4 regions of the Bacillus atrophaeus genome follow, and region 1 is predicted to be linked to each of the others. Evidence: riboswitches for the same ligand, from Rfam matches in the RefSeq annotation. Region 1 holds a riboswitch; each other region holds the start of a gene.
The links. Region 1 has a riboswitch for thiamine pyrophosphate ahead of thiC (phosphomethylpyrimidine synthase ThiC). Riboswitches for the same ligand answer to the same signal wherever they lie in the genome.
Positions count from the first base shown of each region.

Region 2: it holds a riboswitch for thiamine pyrophosphate, as region 1 does, so the genes downstream of both, tenA (thiaminase II) here and thiC (phosphomethylpyrimidine synthase ThiC) in region 1, are expected to answer to the same signal.
Region 3: it holds a riboswitch for thiamine pyrophosphate, as region 1 does, so the genes downstream of both, AAHT65_RS15105 (acetylornithine deacetylase) here and thiC (phosphomethylpyrimidine synthase ThiC) in region 1, are expected to answer to the same signal.
Region 4: it holds a riboswitch for thiamine pyrophosphate, as region 1 does, so the genes downstream of both, AAHT65_RS13985 (Ykof family thiamine-binding protein) here and thiC (phosphomethylpyrimidine synthase ThiC) in region 1, are expected to answer to the same signal.

Region 1 covers NZ_CP154443.1:2,310,459-2,316,166, reverse strand. Annotated here, with positions in the region: gene katA (catalase KatA) at 1-1,377, shown strand, start outside; gene AAHT65_RS11665 (FbpB family small basic protein) at 1,487-1,669, opposite strand; gene thiC (phosphomethylpyrimidine synthase ThiC) at 1,968-3,740, opposite strand; TPP riboswitch at 3,881-3,990, opposite strand; gene AAHT65_RS11655 (Type 1 glutamine amidotransferase-like domain-containing protein) at 4,059-4,754, opposite strand; gene AAHT65_RS11650 (sporulation protein) at 4,855-5,634, shown strand.
Region 2 covers NZ_CP154443.1:2,604,369-2,610,076, reverse strand. Annotated here, with positions in the region: gene thiG (thiazole synthase) at 1-542, opposite strand, end outside; gene thiS (sulfur carrier protein ThiS) at 546-746, opposite strand; gene thiO (glycine oxidase ThiO) at 746-1,855, opposite strand; gene tenI (thiazole tautomerase TenI) at 1,839-2,456, opposite strand; gene tenA (thiaminase II) at 2,434-3,141, opposite strand; TPP riboswitch at 3,279-3,387, opposite strand; gene AAHT65_RS13125 (monovalent cation:proton antiporter family protein) at 3,449-5,293, opposite strand; gene prpE (bis(5'-nucleosyl)-tetraphosphatase PrpE) at 5,538-5,708, shown strand, end outside.
Region 3 covers NZ_CP154443.1:2,959,662-2,965,369, forward strand. Annotated here, with positions in the region: gene sigG (RNA polymerase sporulation sigma factor SigG) at 1-729, shown strand, start outside; gene AAHT65_RS15100 (ABC transporter ATP-binding protein) at 890-1,684, shown strand; TPP riboswitch at 1,695-1,800, shown strand; gene AAHT65_RS15105 (acetylornithine deacetylase) at 1,888-3,171, shown strand; gene AAHT65_RS15110 (YlmC/YmxH family sporulation protein) at 3,248-3,493, shown strand; gene pgeF (peptidoglycan editing factor PgeF) at 3,658-4,494, shown strand; gene AAHT65_RS15120 (YggS family pyridoxal phosphate-dependent enzyme) at 4,501-5,193, shown strand; gene sepF (cell division protein SepF) at 5,190-5,642, shown strand; gene AAHT65_RS15130 (YggT family protein) at 5,650-5,708, shown strand, end outside.
Region 4 covers NZ_CP154443.1:2,746,450-2,752,157, forward strand. Annotated here, with positions in the region: gene AAHT65_RS13975 (energy-coupling factor transporter ATPase) at 1-1,452, opposite strand, end outside; gene AAHT65_RS13980 (ECF transporter S component) at 1,439-2,038, opposite strand; gene AAHT65_RS13985 (Ykof family thiamine-binding protein) at 2,019-2,633, opposite strand; TPP riboswitch at 2,731-2,842, opposite strand; gene AAHT65_RS13990 (response regulator transcription factor) at 2,945-3,622, shown strand; gene AAHT65_RS13995 (ATP-binding protein) at 3,626-4,987, shown strand; gene AAHT65_RS14000 (PepSY domain-containing protein) at 5,002-5,682, shown strand.

The sequences.
Region 1 (5,708 bases):
CGCGGACCAACTTTAATTCAAGATGTACACTTGCTTGAAAAATTGGCCCATTTCAATAGAGAACGTGTTCCTGAGCGTGTTGTTCATGCTAAAGGTGCCGGTGCCCACGGTTATTTTGAAGTGACAAATGATCTGACTAAATATACAAAAGCGAATTTCTTATCAGAAGTCGGAAAACGCACACCGCTATTTGTACGTTTTTCTACAGTGGCCGGTGAACTTGGCTCTGCTGATACAGTACGCGACCCTCGCGGATTTTCAGTGAAATTATATACTGAAGAAGGGAACTATGACATCGTCGGTAACAATACCCCTGTATTCTTTATTCGCGATGCGATCAAATTCCCAGACTTCATTCATACACAGAAGAGAGATCCGAAAACACATTTGAAAAACCCTACCGCTGTATGGGATTTTTGGTCTTTATCCCCTGAATCACTTCATCAAGTCACCATCTTGATGTCTGATCGCGGAATTCCAGCTACACTGCGCCACATGCACGGTTTTGGAAGCCATACATTCAAATGGACAAATGCCGAAGGCGAAGGCGTATGGATCAAATATCACTTTAAAACAGAACAAGGCGTGAAAAACCTTGATGTAAAAACAGCTGCAAAAATCGCTGGTGAAAATCCGGATTATCATACAGAAGATTTGTTCAACGCGATTGAAAACGGTGATTTCCCCGCATGGAAATTATATGTGCAAATCATGCCTTTAGAAGATGCAAATACGTATCGCTTCGATCCATTTGATGTCACAAAAGTATGGTCTCAAAAAGACTATCCGCTGATCGAAGTTGGACGCATGGTTCTTGACAGAAATCCTGAAAATTACTTTGCTGAAGTAGAACAGGCGACATTCTCTCCAGGAACATTGGTGCCGGGTGTCGATGTATCACCTGATAAAATGCTCCAAGGCCGTCTGTTTGCATATCATGATGCGCATCGCTATCGTGTGGGCGCGAACCATCAATCCTTGCCAATTAACCGTCCTCGCAATGAAGTGAAAAACTATCAGCGTGACGGCCAAATGCGCTTTGACAATAACGGCGGCGGTTCCGTATATTACGAGCCTAATAGTTTCGGCGGACCGACTGAATCACCTGAAGATAAACAAGCCGCATATCCGGTATCCGGGGTGGCTGACAGCGTCGGCTACGATCATAACGACCACTATACTCAAGCCGGCGATCTTTATCGCTTAATGAACGAAGACGAGCGTACACGCCTTGTCCAAAACATCGTTGATGCCATGAAGCCGGTAGAAAAAGAAGAAATCAAATTGCGTCAAATCGAGCATTTCTACAAAGCGGATCCTGAATACGGAAACCGGGTTGCGAAAGGGCTCGGCCTGCCGATTAAGAAAGAAGTTTGACCTTACAAAAAACCGCTGACAACGTGATCAGCGGTTTTTTTTCATTCAAAAGATATTCTCATTTAACGGTTTGAATTGAAAAATGCATTTGCCTCAAAATAAAAGACACTTATCTGGTTCCTGCATGTTTTTCATCAATTTTCATATAAATCTCCTCCATCTGATGTTCATTATTCAGAATCTCCCATTTGTTTTTTTCAATAAGCAACTCCAAACTTAACGTTTGTTTCTTATATTTTTTTCGTTTTTTCGGTTTTTTCCGCCCTGCCGGCACATATTTTTTAACTCCCATGACAAACTCCTCCCGATTCCACGCATGCCCGCTTATCAGATACAAAAAGGCCCTTATCTATGACAAAAGATAAGGGCCTTCGGTGATCCGATCAGCTTGCATATGGAAATATTTATTCATCATCTTAATTCACACTATACCTACCTGTCAACTATAATTTGAGACAGCGGCACCTTAAATACAAACCTTATGGCCAATCATTTCATCAAAGGGGTCCGGCTACGCTTACCATTTATGGTTCGGACACAATAAAAAAACAGATGAAGATGCTTAAAACTCCATCTTCATCTGCCGCCTTTTATTGATATAAATTGCTTCCCGTCTCTACGAACTCTTTTGCCTTTTCTTTTAATCCTTCATCTATAGCTTCAGATTCATTAAGATTATTTTCCTTCGCATAATCCCGAATATCCTGTGAAATTCTCATACTGCAAAACTTCGGTCCGCACATCGAACAGAAATGAGCCGTCTTTGCTCCTTCCGCAGGCAATGTTTCATCATGATATTCAATCGCCCTTTCAGGATCGAGGGAAAGGTTAAACTGATCACGCCAGCGGAATTCAAAGCGCGCTTTTGAAAGGGCGTCATCGCGCATTTGTGCTCCCGGATGCCCTTTTGCAAGATCAGCCGCATGAGCTGCAATTTTATAAGTAATTACCCCTTCTCTCACATCATCGCGATTTGGCAGCCCCAAATGCTCTTTCGGCGTGACATAGCACAGCATCGCAGTCCCGTACCAGCCGATCATCGCCGCTCCGATGGCTGATGTAATGTGGTCATAGCCCGGTGCAATATCCGTCGTCAGCGGTCCTAACGTGTAAAAAGGCGCTTCTTTACAGATTTCCATTTGTTTATCGACGTTCTCTTTGATTTTATGCATCGGCACATGGCCAGGCCCTTCAATCATCACCTGTACATCATGCTTCCACGCAATTTGCGTCAGTTCTCCAAGCGTCTCCAGCTCCGCAAACTGCGCTTCATCATTCGCATCCGCAATCGAACCAGGACGCAGACCGTCACCGAGGGAGAAAGCAATATCGTAAGCCTTCATAATTTCACAAATCTCTTCAAAATGAGTGTATAAGAAACTTTCTTGATGATGGGCCAGACACCATTGCGCCATAATTGCCCCTCCGCGTGATACTATACCCGTTGTACGCTTTGCGGTTAAAGGCACATATCGAAGCAAGACTCCCGCATGAATGGTAAAGTAATCAACACCTTGTTCCGCCTGTTCAATCAATGTATCGCGATACACTTCCCACGTTAAATCCTCAGCAACCCCATTCACCTTTTCAAGGGCCTGGTAAATCGGCACTGTTCCCACCGGCACCGGGCAATTGCGGATGATCCATTCACGAGTCGTGTGAATATCCTTCCCGGTAGAAAGATCCATCATCGTATCCGCTCCCCAGCGAATCGCCCATGTCATCTTTTCGACTTCTTCTTCAATTGACGAAGTGACCGCAGAATTCCCGATGTTCGCATTGATTTTCACATGGAAATTCCGCCCGATAATCATCGGCTCGCTTTCAGGGTGATTCACATTGGAAGGAATGATCGCACGTCCACTTGCCACTTCATCTCTCACAAATTCCGGAGACACATGCTCACGAATCGCGATAAACTCCATTTCCGGTGTAATGATGCCTTTTTTCGCATAATGCATTTGAGTCACATTTTTTCCCGTTTTAGCCCGAAGCGGATTTCGTTTTAATCCTGGATAGCTTTCATTTTGATTTGCTTTTTTATAGCCGTTGTCTTCCGGTTTAATGGCTCGTCCCTCATATTCTTCCACATCACCACGCACTGAAATCCACTCATGGCGCAGTGGCTGCAAGCCGTCATGAATATTAATCTGTTGATTAGGATCAGTATAAGGGCCGCTCGTATCATATACACGAACCGGCGCATTTTCTTCCTCGCCGAACGATCCAGTGGTCGGACTCAAGCCGATTTCTCTCATCGGCACTTGGATGTCCGGTGAAGAACCCTCCACATATACTTTTTTGCTTCCGGAAAAACTCGACATAATGGAAATGTTAGCTTGCTGTACTGAATTGTTTTGCATGAATAATCCTTCCCCCTCTATAAGTTTGAAAGGACCAACCAAGCTTTAGCACCAGCACAAAAAAACCGCGCTCATATGTAAGAACCCGGTTTGGCAGTCAGTCATAAAGAAATATATTATTGCCCAAAAAAACAATAATAAAAACAATTCCTCTACTTCCCCACGCTGGTACGAACCAGATCAGGTCCAAAGGGTTAAGAAGCAAACACTTCTCTCTCAGCCCGTCAGACGGGCACCCCCAGTAACTATTGATTTCGCTTTCATCTTATCATAAATACAGAATCGAAGAAAGAGAAATGTAGAAAATATTCAGCTAATTCAACTTAAGTGATGAACCGGCAATGAAATTTCAGTTATTTCATTCTCATGCACTGTCACCCGATATGCCTGTGCGCCAGCTCTTGAACTCACAACCTGAAACAGTTGATCTCCTATAAAGTGCAAGGCCGCTCCATCATCCGCTGCATAGCCTTCGCTCAAAGACTTTTCTGAAATAAGCCTGTGAAACGCCGGTCTCCTCTCCTTCTCTCCATCATAATGAGGACAAAAACTCCCTTGTAAAAACCCTAAGCCATTCAGGCCTGTTAACGGGCCATTCATCGAGTCCGTCACGCCCTCTTTAAACCAGCAAATGGCTCCGGCGCTTAATCCTGATAAAATAACGCCTCTCTCCCACGCCTCACGCAATATATGATCTAATCCCCATTCTTTCCAAAGCACAAGTAAATTCCGGGTATTTCCGCCGCCGACGTATACAATATCCTGTTCACATATAAATGAAGCCAGATCTGTTGAAGGCGGTTTAAACAAGGATAAATGGTCCGGCATACACTCAAGCTTTTGAAATGCATGATAAAACCGCTGAATATAGCTTTCGGAATCACCGCTCGCAGTCGGCAAAAAACATACCCGCGGTGCAGATTTTTTTGTTTGCTCCAAAAGATATTGATCAAGTAGCAGATGATCCGGCTCCATCGAAAAGCCGCCTCCGCCCATAGCTATAATTTGTTTCACAAAGCAACATCTCCTTCATTTAAAATAAATGAATCCCCACAGATATACAGACCGTATAATAAATGTCTTTCCATATGATAAGAAAAGGAGCCTTAAACACATGTCATTTTTTAAGAAACTGGCTGCAAGCGCAGGAATCGGAGCAGCAAAAGTGGATACGATTTTACATAAGTCAAATTATAGTCCCGGAGAAATGGTAAGAGGCACTGTCCGTGTCAAAGGCGGAAGTATTGAACAGCAAATCCGTCATATTGAAGTCATTGTTAAAACAAAGTATAACATTCAAGAAGATGATAAAGCAGAGACAAAATATAAAACTGTGACCTCCCATCGGGTGGCAAATGAATTTATGATAGGTGCCGGGGAAGAAAAAGTTTTTTCATTCAGCTGCCGGCTGCCGCTTGATACACCCGTTACTATCGGCAAGACAAAAGTATTTCTCATGACTGATTTAGATATTGAAGGCGGCATCGATAAATCAGACTATGATTCGTTTCACGTCAATCTCCACCCTTGGATGAACAATGTATTACAAGCCCTGCAGGAAATTGGCTTTAGGCTCCATGAGGCGGACTGTGAACATGCCCCCTATTTCCGCCGGCGTCTGCCATTTGTGCAGGAATCTGAATTTATCCCGCATTCCGGACCTTACAAAGGGCTGCTCGATGAACTGGAAGCCGTATTTCACCTCCACGAAGACGGTCTAGAGCTTATTCTAGAAGTAGATCGGAAAGCGAGAGGCCTTGCGGGCTGGCTTGAAGAAATGTATAACGATGGTGAGCGGCTGACAGAGGTTTACTTTAGTGAAAATGAATTAGAAGCCGGCACAGACAGACTGGCAGACAGACTAGATCAGCTCATCAGCCGATACGCAGAATGAAGAAATGATCCCATATGGTTCGGGATCATTTTTATTTTGTATAAATGGTTTAAACAAGGAAAGAATACACGGGA
Region 2 (5,708 bases), 290 kb from region 1:
ACAATGACCGGCACCTTAGCCTGTTCAATGATAAATGACAGATTCAAAGGATTAACGATTCCCTGGCCTGACCCTATCGGTGAAGCACCCGGCATAATGGCATGAACGCCAAGCTCTTCAAGCTTTCTGGCCAAGACGACATCATCAGACGTATAAGGCAGAACGATGAATCCCTCTTCCAAAAGCTGTTCAGACGCTTTTAAAGTCTCAACCGGATCCGGCAGCAAGGAACGGCTGCACCCGATTACTTCCACTTTAATCATGTCGCAAAGACCTGATGCTTTCGCAAGTCTTGCAATTCTGACCGCTTCTTCCGCGGTACTTGCTCCCGCTGTGTTTGGAAGCAGTGTATATTTGGATAAATCAAGCTGTTCCAGAAAATTCGGCTGGGACGCTTCAAAAATATTCATTCTCCTGACAGCAAAAGTTAAAATATCAGACGCAGAAACGTGTACCGCTTCCTTTTGGATTTCAAATGTTGGATATTTCCCTGTTCCCAATAGTAATCTTGAAGAAAATTGCTTTCCGCCAATTGTTAGCATTTCTCATCCGCCTCCTACAAAATGGACAATTTCTATAACATCCCGATCACAGAGATTAATATGCCGATAGTTCTCTTTATCAATGATTTCTTTATTTCTCTCCACAATGACAATTTTATTTTCAAGCTGGTAGGACGCGAGTAAATCTTGGATAGTGCCGGTGTCCTTGTCCCATTCCACTTGTTTTCCATTCAGCTGAAGCATCATGCCTGAACCGCCTCCTTGCGATCAATACTAAACGCGTCTATCCATTTTTGATTGACCTTTCTGTCCATGACCAAATCGCAAATTACTTCACCAGTAGCCGGAGCCAGCAAAATTCCGTTTCTGAAGTGGCCTGCGGCAAATAGAATCCTGCTATCCTCCGGGTGCCTGCCGATATAAGGTTTGCCGTCTCCAGTTCCCGGCCGCAGCCCAGCCCAAAAACGGTCTACCTTCATATATTGGATGGCCGGCAGCATTGTTTTTGCTTTCTGCATAACGGATTCAAGTCCGCCAAGTTCCGGCTTATCACTCCAATCTCCCGGTTTCATTGTCGCCCCGACGACCAATCTGCCGCTTTTTCTCGGAACGATATAGCAATGGTCATGATAAAGTGTTTTCGTAAGCGGAAAATCGTCATTCCAGACAGAAAGGCACTCTCCCTTAACAGGGAAAAACGCTTGGTTCAGACCGAGCTGCTTAAAAAACTGCCCGCTCCATACCCCGCTCGCCACGACAACATAATCCGCATAAACTTCACCGGCCGTCGTTGTGATGCAGACGGCATCTCCGTCCCGTTTTATTTCCGTAACGGATGTGTGTTCATACAACTCAGTGCCTGAAAGCCTTGCCGCTTTGGCGTAAGCCTTGCATACGTAAAAAGGCTCAACATGAACATCAGCTTTAATCAGGCTGGCTCCGGCAATCTCTTTTGACGTATACGGCTCATTCTCCAGCACTTCTTCTTTTGTATGCCAGCTTACGGAGTCTAAATCGTCCATCTGCCGTAAACGAGCGACGTCTTCTTCTGAAAACGCCAGCTTATACATTCCGCCGTTGTGCCGTCTGATATCAATGCCTGACCGTTCATTCAGCTCGGCTTCAAGCGCCTGATATAAACGCTGGCTGTACATGGCAAAATCAAAAAACGCATCCCGCGCCTCGCACTCGGCGTGAGCTCCAAGCATTCCCGCAGCTGCGCTCGTTGTTTTTCCGCCGATTGTTCCGCTCTCAAACAAAGCCGTTTTTTGCTTTTCTTTTGACAAATGATAAGCGATGGCTGAACCAATGATCCCGCCGCCGATGATGACTGTATCATAGTGCCTTTTCATACTTGTTCTCCTTTAGCTTGCGGGAATAGCTTCTGGAGGCTTCCAAAGGATCCGGCGCTGAAAATATTCCGGACATGACAGCAATCCCCGCGGGATCGGCTTGTCTCACTTCGGGTATCCTAGAGGGCGTTATACCTCCTAATGCAATCACCGGTATCGCAAGCGTTTGTTTTATTTCTGTCAAGAGTTGCACACCCCTGCCTTCTAAACCTTGTTTGCATTCCGTTTCAAACACATGCCCGAACAGCACGTAATCCGCATCATCACGTTCTGCTTGAACGGCTTCTTCAAGCGAATGAACAGACCGTCCGATATGAAGATGAGGAAACCTCGCTCTCACCCGTTTTGCCGAAAAACTATGGCCCGGCAGCTGAACACGATGAATATTGGCAAAGAGCGCAATATCCACCCGATCATTCACAATCAGCTTTTGCTTCTCAACACCACCTTGATAAATAAGCTCAAGCAGCTTCAGGATATCATCGGCCGATTTTGACCGTTCTCTGATATGAATGAAATCAACCTCATCTTTAACGGCAATGATCGAAGCCGCGAGATGTTCAACACGCTGGCAATTATCAGTTATCGCGTGCAGCTCCAAGTTTCTCCACCTCTTTTGCGGCGCTGTTCGACCAGCCTTCTTTTCGGTAGGCCATTCCCCAAAATTGGTACTCGTAATAGCTGGAAATGACAAAATTCTCTTTCATTTTGGCGCGGACTTCCTCCGTGCTGCTTTCCGCTAATTCATCTAATCTGTTAATCTGTTCTTCCACCTGCTGTTTAAACCAGTCGCCGCCATAGGTATTTATCCATTTTTCATAAATCGGATGACCCGGATCACATTCAAGCAGCCTCTCGCCCACTTCATAATAAAGCCAATAGCATGGCAAAAGAGCAGCCAAAATTTCCGCAAAGTTCCCGCTCATCACCGAACGGTACATATGGGAGGTATAAGAATACGCAGTAGGAGACGGCTTAAACTCCTCACGCTCTTTTTCACTGATTTCCAAAAGCTCTGTAAATTCTCGGTGCAGCGCCATTTCCGATTCATATGTGCCTTGCGCGTGGCTTGCCATTCGCCCCGTCGTAAAAAGATCCTTGGCATATGCAGCACCGAACGACTGGACCTTTGCAAAATGCGTTAAGTAATAAGAGTCTTGAAGAACATAATATTTAAACCGGTCAATCGGGAGGCTTCCGTCACCAATTCCCTGCACAAACGGATGGACAAAGCTTCCATCCCACCATTCTGCTGCTGCCTGACGACACTCTTGCGAAAACTTCATCATGTCATTCCTCCATTCTGCTGCTGCCTGACGACACTCTTGCGAAAACTTCATCATGTCATTCCTCCATTCTGAAAAATAAAAAAACCACTTTCCCGAAAGGAAAAGTGGTTTGGAATTTGCATAGATAAAATAACCCAAATACCGCTCCACTTCCCTACGCAGGTTTTAACCTGTTCAAGTTATGAGGGTCTAAAAGTCTCACTTTTATCTCAGCCCTTTTGAAGGGCACCCCTAGTGGTCATACAATTATATTTTAATTTTTACTGCACCTCTATATTAACATGAATCCATTTTTGGTCAAGGTTTATCCTTCCAGTGTTCTTTTCATTTCCGTCACATACTTACGTGATCCGGTCACGATCAGACGGTCACCTGATTGAAGCCTTGTATCTCCATGGGGAACAATGCTGTCCACCCCTCTGAAAATCCTGACAAAAATGACATCTCCCGTTAGAGGGAATTCACGCAAAATTACACCATCGTATTTGCTGTTTTCCATATTAATTTGGTACAGCGAAGATTCCTGGTTTGTGAGCAACTTCATAACACCAGGAGCCTCGATAAGCGCACGCAGCAGTGTCTTAGTGGAAAGCAAAATGGAAAAAGTATTGATGCCTTCCTCCTTTAATTCAGCTTCATGTTCAACTGAGCCGACGCTTGCGATGACGCGTTCCGTTCCTTTTTCTTTGGCGTAAAGAGCAATATCAGCATTTACATCTTCATTACCTGTCGCCACAACGAGGACATCCGTCTCAAATATCCCATGTGACTCAAGGGTTTCACGCTCATAATCAGAAATGGTTTCCACGCTGAAAACAGAGTCTGACAGCTTTTCTTCTGCATTTTCCTGATATACGTGGACCACCCTGACTTCATACTCTTCCTCAGGTAATTCCAATGTTACCGGCAGCGTCATCTGATTGGCGCCAATAAACGTAATGGTCTTTTTCTCCTCCGGCTCCTCTTCTCTTTTAAACAATTTCTTAAAGCCGACAGGCGTTATAATGCTTGCAATGACAGCAACCAAAGTCAGCGCCCCTGACATATTCGCGCTGATGATATGCAGGCGTTCTCCAATCGTCGCAGCCGCAATGACAAGAGAAAGCGTAGACGTCAATAAAAAGCCCGATGCCCATACCGTCCTGTTGTCATACCATTTTTTCAAGTAAAGGACAGGAAGGATTTTGCTCAATAGCAGCGCGATTAAGAGAAGCGGAATCATGATTAAAATCAATGGGTCCTGAAAAAGCGACCAAATGTCTAATTTAACACCGACCATCACGAAGAAAATCGGAATCAAAAAGCCGTAGCCGAAGGAATCCAGCTGCTGCACCAGCTCTTTGTTCGGCGAAAGCAGAGAAACAAGCACACCAGCTAAAAATGCGCCGAGAATATTTTCAGCTCCAAGTGATTCAGACAATGCGACAAGGACGATAATCAACGTGAAAATCGCACGTGTACCAATTTGGATCGTTCCTTTTGACATCGACTCCACGAAAGAACGATGCTTAAAGATCCGCCCGAAGAAATAAAGCACAACTCCGGCTGCAAACAAAATCATTAAGAGCCACATGTTTCCATTATCGTTCCCATACAAGGAAGCAAAAACAGCGAGAAGAATCATAGTAACCAAGTCAGCAATGACAGCCACAAGCAAAATGATCTGCCCGATATTTGAATTCATTATCCGCTCTTCTTTTAAAGTCGGCACAACAACGCCTAAAGAAATGGTTGATATAATCAGCGTCATTAAAAAGGCGTTATCAATAAACCCGGCCAGCACAAATGCATAGGATAGCGCCAAAGATAAAACAAAGATGCCGAGAAAGATGACAGACGCTGTTTTAAATGTATTCGGTGCCTCCTTGCCGTTCGGGAGAAATTGTTTTTTCTTGCCTTTCTCAAAAGACGAAAAATCAATTTCCAGCCCGCTTAAAAACATTAAAAAGATAAATCCGAGCACAGAGAGCGTTTCAAGCCACGTATCACCCTCTACTACTAAATTAAAGCCGCTTTTTCCAATAATTAGCCCCATGATAATCTCAGCTACTACCACGGGGATACTGAGCTTAAAACGATGCAAAAGAATCGGAGTTAAAAATGCGACTACAAGTACAACAACTAAAGAAGCGACAGATGTATGCTCCATATATAAAAAACCTCCTTTAAGAAACCATTCAAAACCAGGATAAAGTGAGTTTTCACAAGCACGAACGGAACCTTTTTTAAAAAAACATAACGTGATTTTAACAAGGTCAGACATGAAAAAAAAGTGATAAGGCTTATTTCTTTTATCAAATACAATTTCTTTCTATAATTTGCACATAAAGCGATGTGATGAGTCACGAGAATTTGCTTCATAATAAATAAAATAACATGAGGAGGATCTAAAAATGGCCTACGATGTAATCGGCGATATTCATGGATGTTATGATGAAATGATCGCATTGATCAAAAAACTCGGCTACACCATCCAAAACGGGGTGCCTGTCCATTCTGACGGCAGAATGCTCGTATTCGCAGGGGATCTGACAGACAGAGGGCCAAAGTCAATCGAGGTTGTT
Region 3 (5,708 bases), 650 kb from region 1:
CTCAAGAATGAAGAAATGAGAAAGCTGTTCAGGCAATTACAGGATGAGGGCGACGATTCAGCGAGAGAAAAGCTTGTTAACGGCAACCTGCGCCTTGTCTTAAGCGTCATTCAAAGATTTAACAACAGAGGAGAATATGTTGATGACTTATTTCAGGTCGGCTGCATCGGACTAATGAAATCCATTGATAATTTTGATCTAAGCCATAATGTTAAGTTTTCAACATATGCTGTACCGATGATTATCGGAGAAATCCGCAGGTATTTACGCGATAACAACCCGATACGCGTCTCTCGGTCGCTGCGGGATATCGCATACAAGGCGCTTCAGGTAAGAGAACGGTTGATCAGTGAGACAAGCAAGGAGCCGACAGCAGAGGATATCGCCAAAGTCCTTGAAGTACCGCATGAAGAAATTGTGTTTGCGCTGGATGCCATCCAAGATCCGGTTTCTCTCTTTGAACCGATATATAATGACGGCGGGGATCCTATTTATGTCATGGACCAAATCAGTGACGAGCGCAATAAAGATACACAATGGATTGAAGAACTCGCTTTAAAAGAAGGCATGAGAAGACTGAACGACAGGGAAAAAATGATTTTAAGAAAACGTTTCTTCCAAGGGAAAACACAAATGGAAGTGGCAGAAGAAATCGGCATTTCCCAAGCGCAGGTTTCGAGGCTTGAAAAGGCGGCAATCAAACAAATGAATAAGAACATTCATCAATAATGGGCATGATGAAGCCTTTAAAGCAAACCCTTGCTTTAAAGGCTTTTTATATTGGGGAGCGCAGGCAGTTTACGTTTCGGAAAAAGTAAGGTATCCTAGTTCGTACAAAGTTTTATGAAAATTGAAACAGTTCAGCGGATTTATGAAAAGGAGGGCCATAATGATTTTACAGCTTGACCGCGTGTCGTTAAAACGAAGCGGGAAATGGATTCTAAAAGATATAGACTGGAAAGTGCAGCAAAACGAAAATTGGGTGCTTTACGGCTTAAACGGCGCGGGGAAAACGGCGCTCTTAAATATGCTTTGTTCTTATTATTTTCCCACTTCTGGAGATATGCAGGTGCTAGGGCATGAGTTTGGGAAAACTGAGCTTGGTGATAAGCTCAGACGGAAAATCGGACTGGTGTCTGCCGGCCTTCAGCAAAAATTGTACCCTGCAGATTCAGCATTTGAAATTGCGCTTAGCGGGGCGTATGCTTCAATTGGCTTATATGAAACACCGAGTAAAGAAATCAGAGAAAAAGCTATCAATCTTTTAAAAGATTTGGGAGCCATCAGCTATGCGGACCGCCGTTACGAAACGCTCTCTCAAGGAGAAAAACAAAGGGCGCTGATCGCGAGAGCGCTCATGGCGGACCCTGAACTGTTAATATTGGACGAACCGGTTACAGGCCTTGATTTTATGGCGCGGGAAAACCTGTTAGACACGATTACATACATCGCAGGAAAAGAAAATGCTCCGTCGATTCTGTATGTGACTCATCATGCTGAAGAAATTTTGCCTGTATTCGATAAAGCCCTTCTATTAAAAGAAGGAGAGGTATTTGCAGCAGGCGATATAAAGGAAATGCTTTCTGACGATTTACTTTCATCATTTTTCGATATGCCGATCGACGTATTATGGAATAATGGCCGTCCGTTTTTAACAAGAGCCAAACAAACCACAAATGCCTGATAATTAAATATGTTCATCCTAGGGGTGCTTATCTTTGAGCTGAGAGAGACGTGTGTCTCAACCCTGATTGACCTGATCTGGATCATGCCAGCGGAGGGAAGCGGTGAAAAAAAGCGGAGTACGCAGCACGTCTGCGCTCCGCTGCTTTCATGAGCCGTTTCATATACAATGAAGCGGTTTTTTATATGACAAAAAAGGAGCGAATGACATTGAATAAACAAATAGATGCTTTATTGCAAAAGGCTGAGGAACAAAAGAATGAACTGATTAAGCTTGCGAAAACATTAATTTCTTTTCAAACACCGGCGCCGCCGGCCAGAAACACAGACAAAATTCAATCATGGATTGCCGGGTTCTTGAGAGAAATGGGCTTTTCAATTGACAAGTGGGAGGTTTATCCGGGAGACCCCAATGTAGTGGGAGTTTTAAAAGGAACAGATTCAGACAGCCATCAAAGCTTAATTATTAACGGGCATGTGGATGTGGCTGAGGTGGATGAAGAAGGCTGGGAGCATGACCCGTTTCATTTTGTTGAAAAAAACGGCTGTTTGATCGGCAGAGGTGCAGCTGATATGAAAGGCGGGATGGCGAGTGTGCTTTTCGCTTTGAAATTGATTCGTGAAGCGGGGATTGATCTGCCGGGAGATGTGATTTTACAATCTGTCATCGGTGAAGAAGTAGGAGAGGCCGGAACTCTGGAGTGCTGCAAACGAGGTTACCGCGCCGACTTTGCCGTTGTTGCTGATACAAGCGATCTGCATATTCAAGGACAAGGCGGCGTCATCACGGGCTGGATCGAATTGAAAAGCCGCCAGACCTTCCATGACGGCACAAGGCGGAACATGATTCATGCGGGCGGAGGAACCTTTGGGGCAAGCGCGATCGAAAAAATGGCTAAAATCATACACGGGCTTGGCGAGCTGGAGCGCCACTGGGCGATTATGAAAAGCTATCCCGGCTTTAAGGCCGGCACGAACACGATCAATCCGGCTGTAATAGAAGGCGGAAGACACGCTGCTTTTATCGCGGATGAATGCCGTTTATGGATTACCGTGCATTTTTATCCGAATGAAACACATGAGGAAGTAGCTGCGGAGATAGAGGATCATATTAATCGATTGAGTGATAGTGATGTGTGGCTGAGAGAAAATCGACCTGTCTTTACGTGGGGCGGCTCTTCTATGATAGAAGACAGAGGAGAAATTTTTCCCGCTCTTGAAGTTGACCCGCACCATCCTGCTGTTTCAGAGCTTACAGCTTCACACCGTCATATTAAACAAACAAATCCGGTTATAGATGTTTCCCAGTCAGTAACAGACGGCGGCTGGCTTTACAACGCAGGAATTCCGAGTGTCATTTACGGTCCCGGAGATTTGCACAATGCCCATGCCGTAAATGAAGAAGTCTCAATTGAGCAGCTCGTTGATTATACGAAGATTATGCTCAGCTTTATTATCAAATGGTGCAGCACCCGCAAAGAACAATGAAATTTACACATGCTTGACAAGGTTCAGCCATCCCGTTCATATAATAAGAAAAAGAACGGACAAAGGACGTGATGGAATGATCAGCATTTCTGAATTTCAAGTAAAGGATGTTGTGAATGTATCTAACGGCAAAAAATTAGGAAGCATCGGTGACATCGACATAAACGTCACCACTGGAAAAATTCAAGCCATCATTCTCGGCGGAAATGGAAAAGTTCTTGGTTTTTTCGGAAAAGAAGAGGAAATGATCATTCCTTGGCGAAATATAGTTAAAATCGGGGAAGATGTCATCCTGGTTCGTTTGAGTGAACCGAAAGACTGAACGCTTTTGCGGCGCTTTTTCTGTTAAATGCCGGAAAACCCGCTTCCTTCCGGCACATTTATTCATTAAATTTGAAAAACGCCGCTAAACGAATGCATAAAGATGTGGTAAAATAAGTGGGAAATTACACATTTCAATAATGTTTGTCGAAAGGTTGGATCATCATGAATACATACCACCCATTCAGTCTCACCACCCCCTCGACACTCATGATACAAGACTGGAATCAAACGAATCAAAAAAACGCAAAGATCATTGCCGGATTTACTACGAAAAACGGCGGTGTCAGCAAGCCGCCTTTTGAATCGTTAAATACAGGATTGCATGTTCATGACAAAGATGCAGATGTTGTTGAAAACCGAAAAAAAATCGCCGGGTTGTTTGATACTGATTTACAATCATGGGTATTTGCCGATCAGACACATGAACATCATGTCCGAAAAGTGACGCATGAAGACGGCGGAAAAGGGGCTCGCGAGTACTCATCCGCTTTTAAAGCAACGGACGGGCTCTATACATGCGAAAAGAATGTATTTATGGCCTTATGCTTTGCCGATTGTGTGCCTCTGTTTTTTTATGACCCGGTCAGATTGCTTGTCGGGATCGCCCATGCCGGGTGGAAAGGGACTGTGAAACAGATCGGCCGGGAAATGGTCAAACGCTGGACAGATGAGGAAGGCTCCCGGTTATCGGATATACAGGCTGTCATCGGCCCGTCTATCAGCGCCGGCTGTTATACGGTTGATGACCGTGTCATCACTGAAGTCAACGCGCTCCCTTTTTCCGCGGAACACGCCGTGAATGAGACGGGACCGGGGCAGTACCAACTCGATTTGAAGGAATTAAACAGACTGATTCTTATAGAAAGCGGCATCAGTAATGAAAATATTTCAGTGAGCGGGTTATGCACCGAAAAAGAACACCCGCTGTTCTTTTCTCACCGCCGGGATCAGGGAAAAACGGGACGGATGATGTCCTTTATCGGAATGAAGGAGGCATAAAAGATCTTGCGTGTAATCGACAATTTACGACATATAAACGAACGAATAAACGAAGCATGTAACAGATCGGGCCGCTGCTCCGATGAAGTTACAATTATCGCAGTCACTAAATATGTGTCAGCTGAAAGAGCGCAGGAAGCGGTGGATGCAGGCATTTCAAGCCTGGGCGAAAACCGTGATGCCGAACTGCTTCGCAAGCAGGATATTGTAAAAGGTAATCCGGATTGGCATTTTATCGGCAGCCTTCAGTCAAGGAAGGTGAAAGCTGTCGTCAATAACGTGTCACATATTCATTCCTTAGACAGACTGTCATTAGCTAATGAAATTGAAAAACGCGCAACAGGGCCTGTACGCTGTTTTGTGCAGGTCAATACGTCGCTTGAACCGTCCAAGCACGGAATGAAACAAGAAGAAGTCATCCCTCTGGTTCAGGAGCTGGCCGGCTTTGAACATATCATCGTGGACGGTTTGATGACAATGGCTCCGCTGACTGAGGATACAGAAAAGATTAGAAGCTGCTTTCGGGGGCTTCGCGAACTCCGCGACCAAGTTCAAAAGCTTAAACAGCCGAATGCTCCGTGTACGGAACTGTCGATGGGCATGTCAAATGATTTTGAAATTGCCATAGAAGAAGGCGCGACTTATATTAGAATCGGCTCATCGTTAGTCGGAAATGAAACAGGGGGTGTACAGCAATGAGCATGAAAAATAAATTTAAAAGCTTTTTCTCAATGGATGATGAAGAATACGAATATGAATATATTGATACAGAGCATGATACACATGAAGAACAAGACCAAAAAGAAAAGCCGGCTTATCCTAATAAGACTGCCGGCAAACAAAATGTGGTAAGCTTGCAAAGTGTCCAGAAATCCTCTAAAGTAGTGTTGAGTGAGCCCCGTGTCTACGCGGAGGCGCAGGAAATAGCTGATCATTTAAAAAACAGACGCGCAGTTGTCGTCAACCTGCAGCGAATTCAGCATGACCAGGCGAAAAGGATTGTTGATTTTTTAAGCGGGACGGTTTATGCCATCGGCGGCGATATTCAAAGAATCGGATCGGATATTTTCCTTTGCACGCCTGACAATGTAGATGTATCAGGGACGATTTCTGAGCTTATGTCTGAAGACGAACATCAGAGGTGGTAAAGCGCAGATGATCCTTTATCAAATTTTTTCAGTTTTAAGCTTATTAATATCTGTTTATTCATGGGC
Region 4 (5,708 bases), 440 kb from region 1:
AAGTTCCATATCATGTGTGATCATCAAAACAGCTGTTCCGGCCGCCTGGATGCTTTCAATCAGCTCCATACATTCCGCAGCGGTTTTCGCGTCTTGCCCGAAGGTCGGCTCATCCAAAAGTAAAATCTTCAGATCGTGCATCATCATAGTGGCGACGCTCAGCCGCCGTTTTTGTCCCTGGCTTAAAGCGAAGGGGTGATGGGTGAGAACATGGTCAAGGCCGAAACGCCGCAAAAGATCATGCGCTTTTTCGCCTGCGCCCTTATGGTGTTCATGTCCGAAGACCAGCTCGCCAAATACCGTATCAGAGACAAACTGATGCTCGGGGTTTTGAAAAACAAATCCCATCTGCCTTCGCAGCTCGTTTTCAGAAAAAGAATGAAGCGATTTGCCGAACAGGCGAATTTCGCCGCTTTTCGGTTTATAGAGCCGTGCGAGTACTGATAAAAGCGTTGATTTTCCCGTCCCGTTCTGTCCGACGACAGCCGTCAATGATCCCGCGCGAAGCGAAAAGCTGATGTCTGAGAAGATCACCCGCTGCCCTCTTGAAAACGAAAGCCTGTTTACCTCTAACACATCCTCAGTCAGAGGGAGATTCTTGCCTTCTTTGAAAGCGGGAACCGGCTGTGTAAACAGCATCTCTTTTGACAAAGTAAATGGTGCGCTCAAGTTTTCCTGCATGGCTGCGACATGAGGAATGGCAACGCCGATCTTTTTCAGTTCTTCTGAACGGAATTGAAAGATATCCGGTGTTTCACCATCCATCACTTTCTGTCCCGATGCGTCAAGCACAATTGTCCGTTCCACCCAAGGGGCCCACTCGTCAAGCTGGTGTTCAATGACGAGAAGCCCGAAGCCCTTTTCCTCCTGCAGCTCCTTTATCATGTGAACAAAGCTGCGTGCTGAATGAGGATCAAGAAGAGAAGTCGGTTCGTCCAGAATAATAAGATCAGGCTCCATCGCCAAAATACAAGCCAGCGCGACTTTCTGCTTTGTTCCCCCGGACAGGGCTGAGATAGTTTGATTCTTCAAGCCGGTTAAATCGAGTTTTACTAATACATCATCGATTCTCTCTTTCATTTCTTCCTTGGGCATTTGCAGGTTTTCCAACCCAAAAGCGATTTCATCTTCAACCGTGAGCATGCAAAACTGCTGGTCTGGATCTTGAAAGACCACTCCGATATGTAAAGAGGGCTTTTCAGAAGCTTGAAAATCTTCAATATTTTTTTGGAAAAGTGAGATGCGCCCAGTCTGCGCCGCATCACAAGCTTCTGGGTAAAGGCCATTTATACAGAGGGCCAGCGAGCTTTTGCCGCATCCGCTAGGCCCGAGCAATAGTGCCCGTTCTCCCTTTTGAAGCTGAAACGTCAAGTCTTTAAAAATCGGCTTTTCATCTTCTTCGTAGGAAAAAGTCAGGCGGTCGATGCTGAGGAGCTCATTAGAACCCTGCATGCTGGGACACCTGTTTCCGTTTCTTCTTGAGTTCCTTTCCGAGCGCCATGCCGTTTAATACGCCGGTATAGGCGAGTGAGTCACTGATAACTTTTCCGAGAAGGCCTGCAAGAAGCGCTCCGGAAAACAGACGAATGATGAGCATGAGCAGCAAGTAGCCCGGCGACAGTGCAGCATATCCGGCCACGAATAAGTCATAAATAAAGCTTGTCACTGACGAGCCCATCCCGGCAAGAAGGACAATAGGGAGAGAATACACTCTCCAGCGCGCGGCAAAAAAGACCGCTTCAGCCCCGAGGCCTTGAACAAGTCCCACCACAATCACCATCGGACCTGACGGATTGCCGAGCAGGCATTCAACAAACGCGGCAATGGTTTCTGAAATGAGCGCCGCGCCGGGTTTTCTGATGATATAAGCGGCAATAATAGATACGATAAACCAGATGCCGTAAATCGGTTCATAGCCCATCGGACCGAAAAAACCTGCAAGCACATTTCCGAAATGCGTAAATAATAAATAAATAACGGCAAATACAACACTGATTACAGACATAACAACAATTTCTCTAACCTTCCAGCTTTTCATTTGATCCCTGCTTTCTTGACGGACTGTTTGCCGAGAAGTTCACAGTCATCGTCACATGATTTGTTTTTTCTTCTGCGAGCCGGAATGCGGCCTCCAATGTGCGGAACACATCGTGAGCGTCTCCGTCAAGCTCGCTTGCATAATGCACACCCTGCACAAAAGTGCCTTGCGCTTTAGCGATATCGACCGCTTCTGAAATGATGCCCATATAATCCAGTTCATTCATCGGATAGAGCGCAAACTGACAAGGGGCCTCCGCTCGGATCTCACGGGTATTTTCGTCATTCAATCTTTTGCCATCTTCAAAAAGAAACGAATCACCCTGTGTATCACCCGGGCAGCCGATAGAAAAGGTTCCGTTCATGACGATGTGCTTTCCGCTTTTGGCTGCGTGAAGGTATACAGCTTTGGCGGCGTCAAATACATGATCCATTTTCCCGCGAAAGCATGTGCTGATATGATCTGTCTTCTTCCAAACCTTTGATGTATCGGTTTCCTTCAGCGCCGACATGATCACATTGATAAAATCATCTGTCATCGGGTATAAAGAAAATCGAAAACCGGCGATTCTGCTTGTGCCGCATACGTTGTTCATTTCTCCGACCTCCTGGTTGTTTTTTGGGAAAATAAAAAACTGCATATCCATAGGGAATATGCAGTCATAGAACGGAAGACGCAAAAAAAGGCGTCGTATCGGTCATCCTGCACTTCCCCACGCTGGTATTATCCAGATCGGGTTATAAGGGATCAAAACGCGTGTTGCCGCGTTTTATCTCAGCCAAAATAGCACCCCTAGTGCTTTCCATATACAATTTTTTATTTTGAGATCATCATAGATGATAAGATAGGATTTGTAAACAGGGATGATCATTTTTTTCATATAGAGCAAGGAAAGGGTGATAGGATGTGGAAAAAGGGCACATTTTAATTGTGGAAGACGAAGAAAAAATCGCAAGAGTGCTTCAGCTGGAATTAGAATATGAAGGATATAAGGCCACTATTAAAGAAACCGGCACTGAGGGTCTGCACGCTGCATTAGAAGAAAAGTTCGCCTTGGTTCTGCTTGATGTCATGCTGCCCGGTCTCAGCGGTCTTGAAGTGCTCCGCCGATTGCGGAAAACAGACATGCATACGCCTGTTATTTTATTAACCGCGAGAGACAGTATACCTGATAAGGTAACGGGCTTGGACATCGGAGCAAATGATTACGTAACCAAGCCGTTTGAAATTGAAGAGCTTTTGGCAAGAATCAGGGCGGCGCTCCGGCAAAACGGATCAGATCCCGGCACATTTTTATCACTTGGTGATCTGCAAGTGAATGAAAAAACGCGTGAGGTCAAACGGGCGGATCAAGAGGTTGAATTAACGCCGCGCGAATTCGATCTGCTCGTATTTATGCTGAAGCATCCGCAGCAGGTGCTCACGCGTGAACAAATTCTTACTTCCGTGTGGGGGTTTGATTATTTGGGAGATACAAATGTAGTAGATGTGTACATACGCTATATTAGAAAAAAGCTGGACTACCCATACGAAAAACAGCTGATCCACACAGTCCGCGGGGTCGGATATGCAATCAAGGAGTAGACGATGAATCTAAAGACCAAAATCCACCTGTATACGTCTTTATCGCTTTTCATATTGCTGATATTGATTCATACGGCAGTGTATCTTATTTTTTCATCTGCCTTGACGTCAAAAGATGCGTCAAGGTTAGCCGAAGAAACGGCCAATATTGCAGAAGCTCTCCATACCGCTGAATCAGAAGGGGTGGCCCTTGAGGATATGCTCCAGGCATACCTTCCGGCTAACGGGATGGTCAGAGTTGTTGATAAAGACAAAAAGGCCGTTATCATAGTGACAAAAGACAAAGCATACAAGAATTTTCCGAAAGTGTTTCATAGCGGGCAGACCGAAGAAGTGACAAAGCAGAATGGCAGGCTGTACGCCGTCGCGGCTGTACCGGTCATTTGGTCAGATGGCGAAGTCGTCTCGCTTCAGCTCATTGAAAGAGAGGAGCACACGGAAGAGAGCCTGCTGCTTTTGCGGATTATTTTAATCACGGCAAGCGCAGCGGTATGCATCGCTTCGTACTTTGCTGGCAGTCTGCTGGCCCGGCGCATTGTCAATCCAATCAGAAAACTGATAAAGACGATGAAAGATATCCAAAGAGAAAAAACCTTCAAAACGATTTCGCTTAAGGGACAGTCACACGATGAATTATACCAAATGGGGCTTACATTTAATCAAATGGCGGAGATGCTGAAAGAGCATTATGAAAAACAGCAGCAGTTCGTTCAGGATGCTTCGCATGAGCTGAAAACCCCTATCACCGTTATCGAAAGCTACAGCAGCCTAATCAAAAGGTGGGGAGCGCAAAAACCGGAGGTGCTAAAAGAATCGGTCGAGGCGATTCACTCTGAAGCCATAAAAATGACAAAACTGACGGATCAGCTTCTCACCCTTGCCAAATACCAGAAAGACATGAAGCTGGATGTGAAAACGATAGACATCATCGATTTGGCCCGTTCTGTTATTCAAACCTTACAAAGCGTCTATGGGCGGGATATGATGCTGGAAACCGAATGGGAAAGTTTATATGTGACAGCGGACGAACAACGCATGAAACAGCTGCTGACCATTTTACTCGATAATGCCATCAAATACAGTTCAGAGCCTATTAAAGTTTTGGCCGGGAAAAACCAAGGCCTCCCTTTTCTTATTGTTCAGGATCACGGCATAGGCATACAAAAGCAGCATATCGAACATCTCTTTGAACGGTTCTACAGAGCCGATGAAGCACGAAACCGCAAAACCGGCGGGACAGGGCTCGGTCTGTCGATTGCCAAGCAGATTGCTGACGAACACGGAATCGAACTTACCATCGACAGCAAAGTAAATGAAGGTACGAGCGTAACCATGCAATTTAAAAGGGGCGCTGATTTGCCATGATGAGGAGGAGTGCGATGAAAAAACGGACAAAAGCCATTTTCACAGCAGGTATTGCGATTATAGCGATAATTATCTGTGTCATCCTTATGATGAATCAAGCTCAGAAAGATGTGCTGACAAAAGCGGCCATCCAGAAAAAAATCGAAGCCTCCTATGAAGGTGACATTACGAAGCTGGATACATCCTCCGATAAGAAAACATATCTGCTGACGCTTGAAAATGAGAAAGGAATTTATGAGCTGAAAGCGGATGCGAAAACAGGCGCCATTCTTGATATGGACAGAATCAAACGCATCAACACGCCTTTGATGACAGAAAAAGAAGCGGAACAGCTTGCCTTAGCCAAAACGCCGGGAACTATCACTGAACGCACCCAAAAAAAAGACATTGCCGCATTTACTATTCAAAACGAAGGGGAGACCTATAAGGTCAAGGTAGATAAGCGTGCGAAAACAGTTGTTTCCTCTGAAAAAGTAAGCAAAAAAGGCGATAAACAAGCGACAAAAATCAGCGAAAAAGAAGCAAAGGCCATTGCTGTGAAAGAGGTTGGCGGAAAAGCGGATGATGCAGATCTCGAAGAAAGCGAAGGCACGCTCGTATTTGAAGTGGACATCGACCTTCCGAATGACAGGGAGGCCACGGTGAAAATCAATGCCTACACCGGCCGCATTGTCGGCATCGTGTATGAGGATTAACTTTTTTCTCATCAAAATCTCATCTT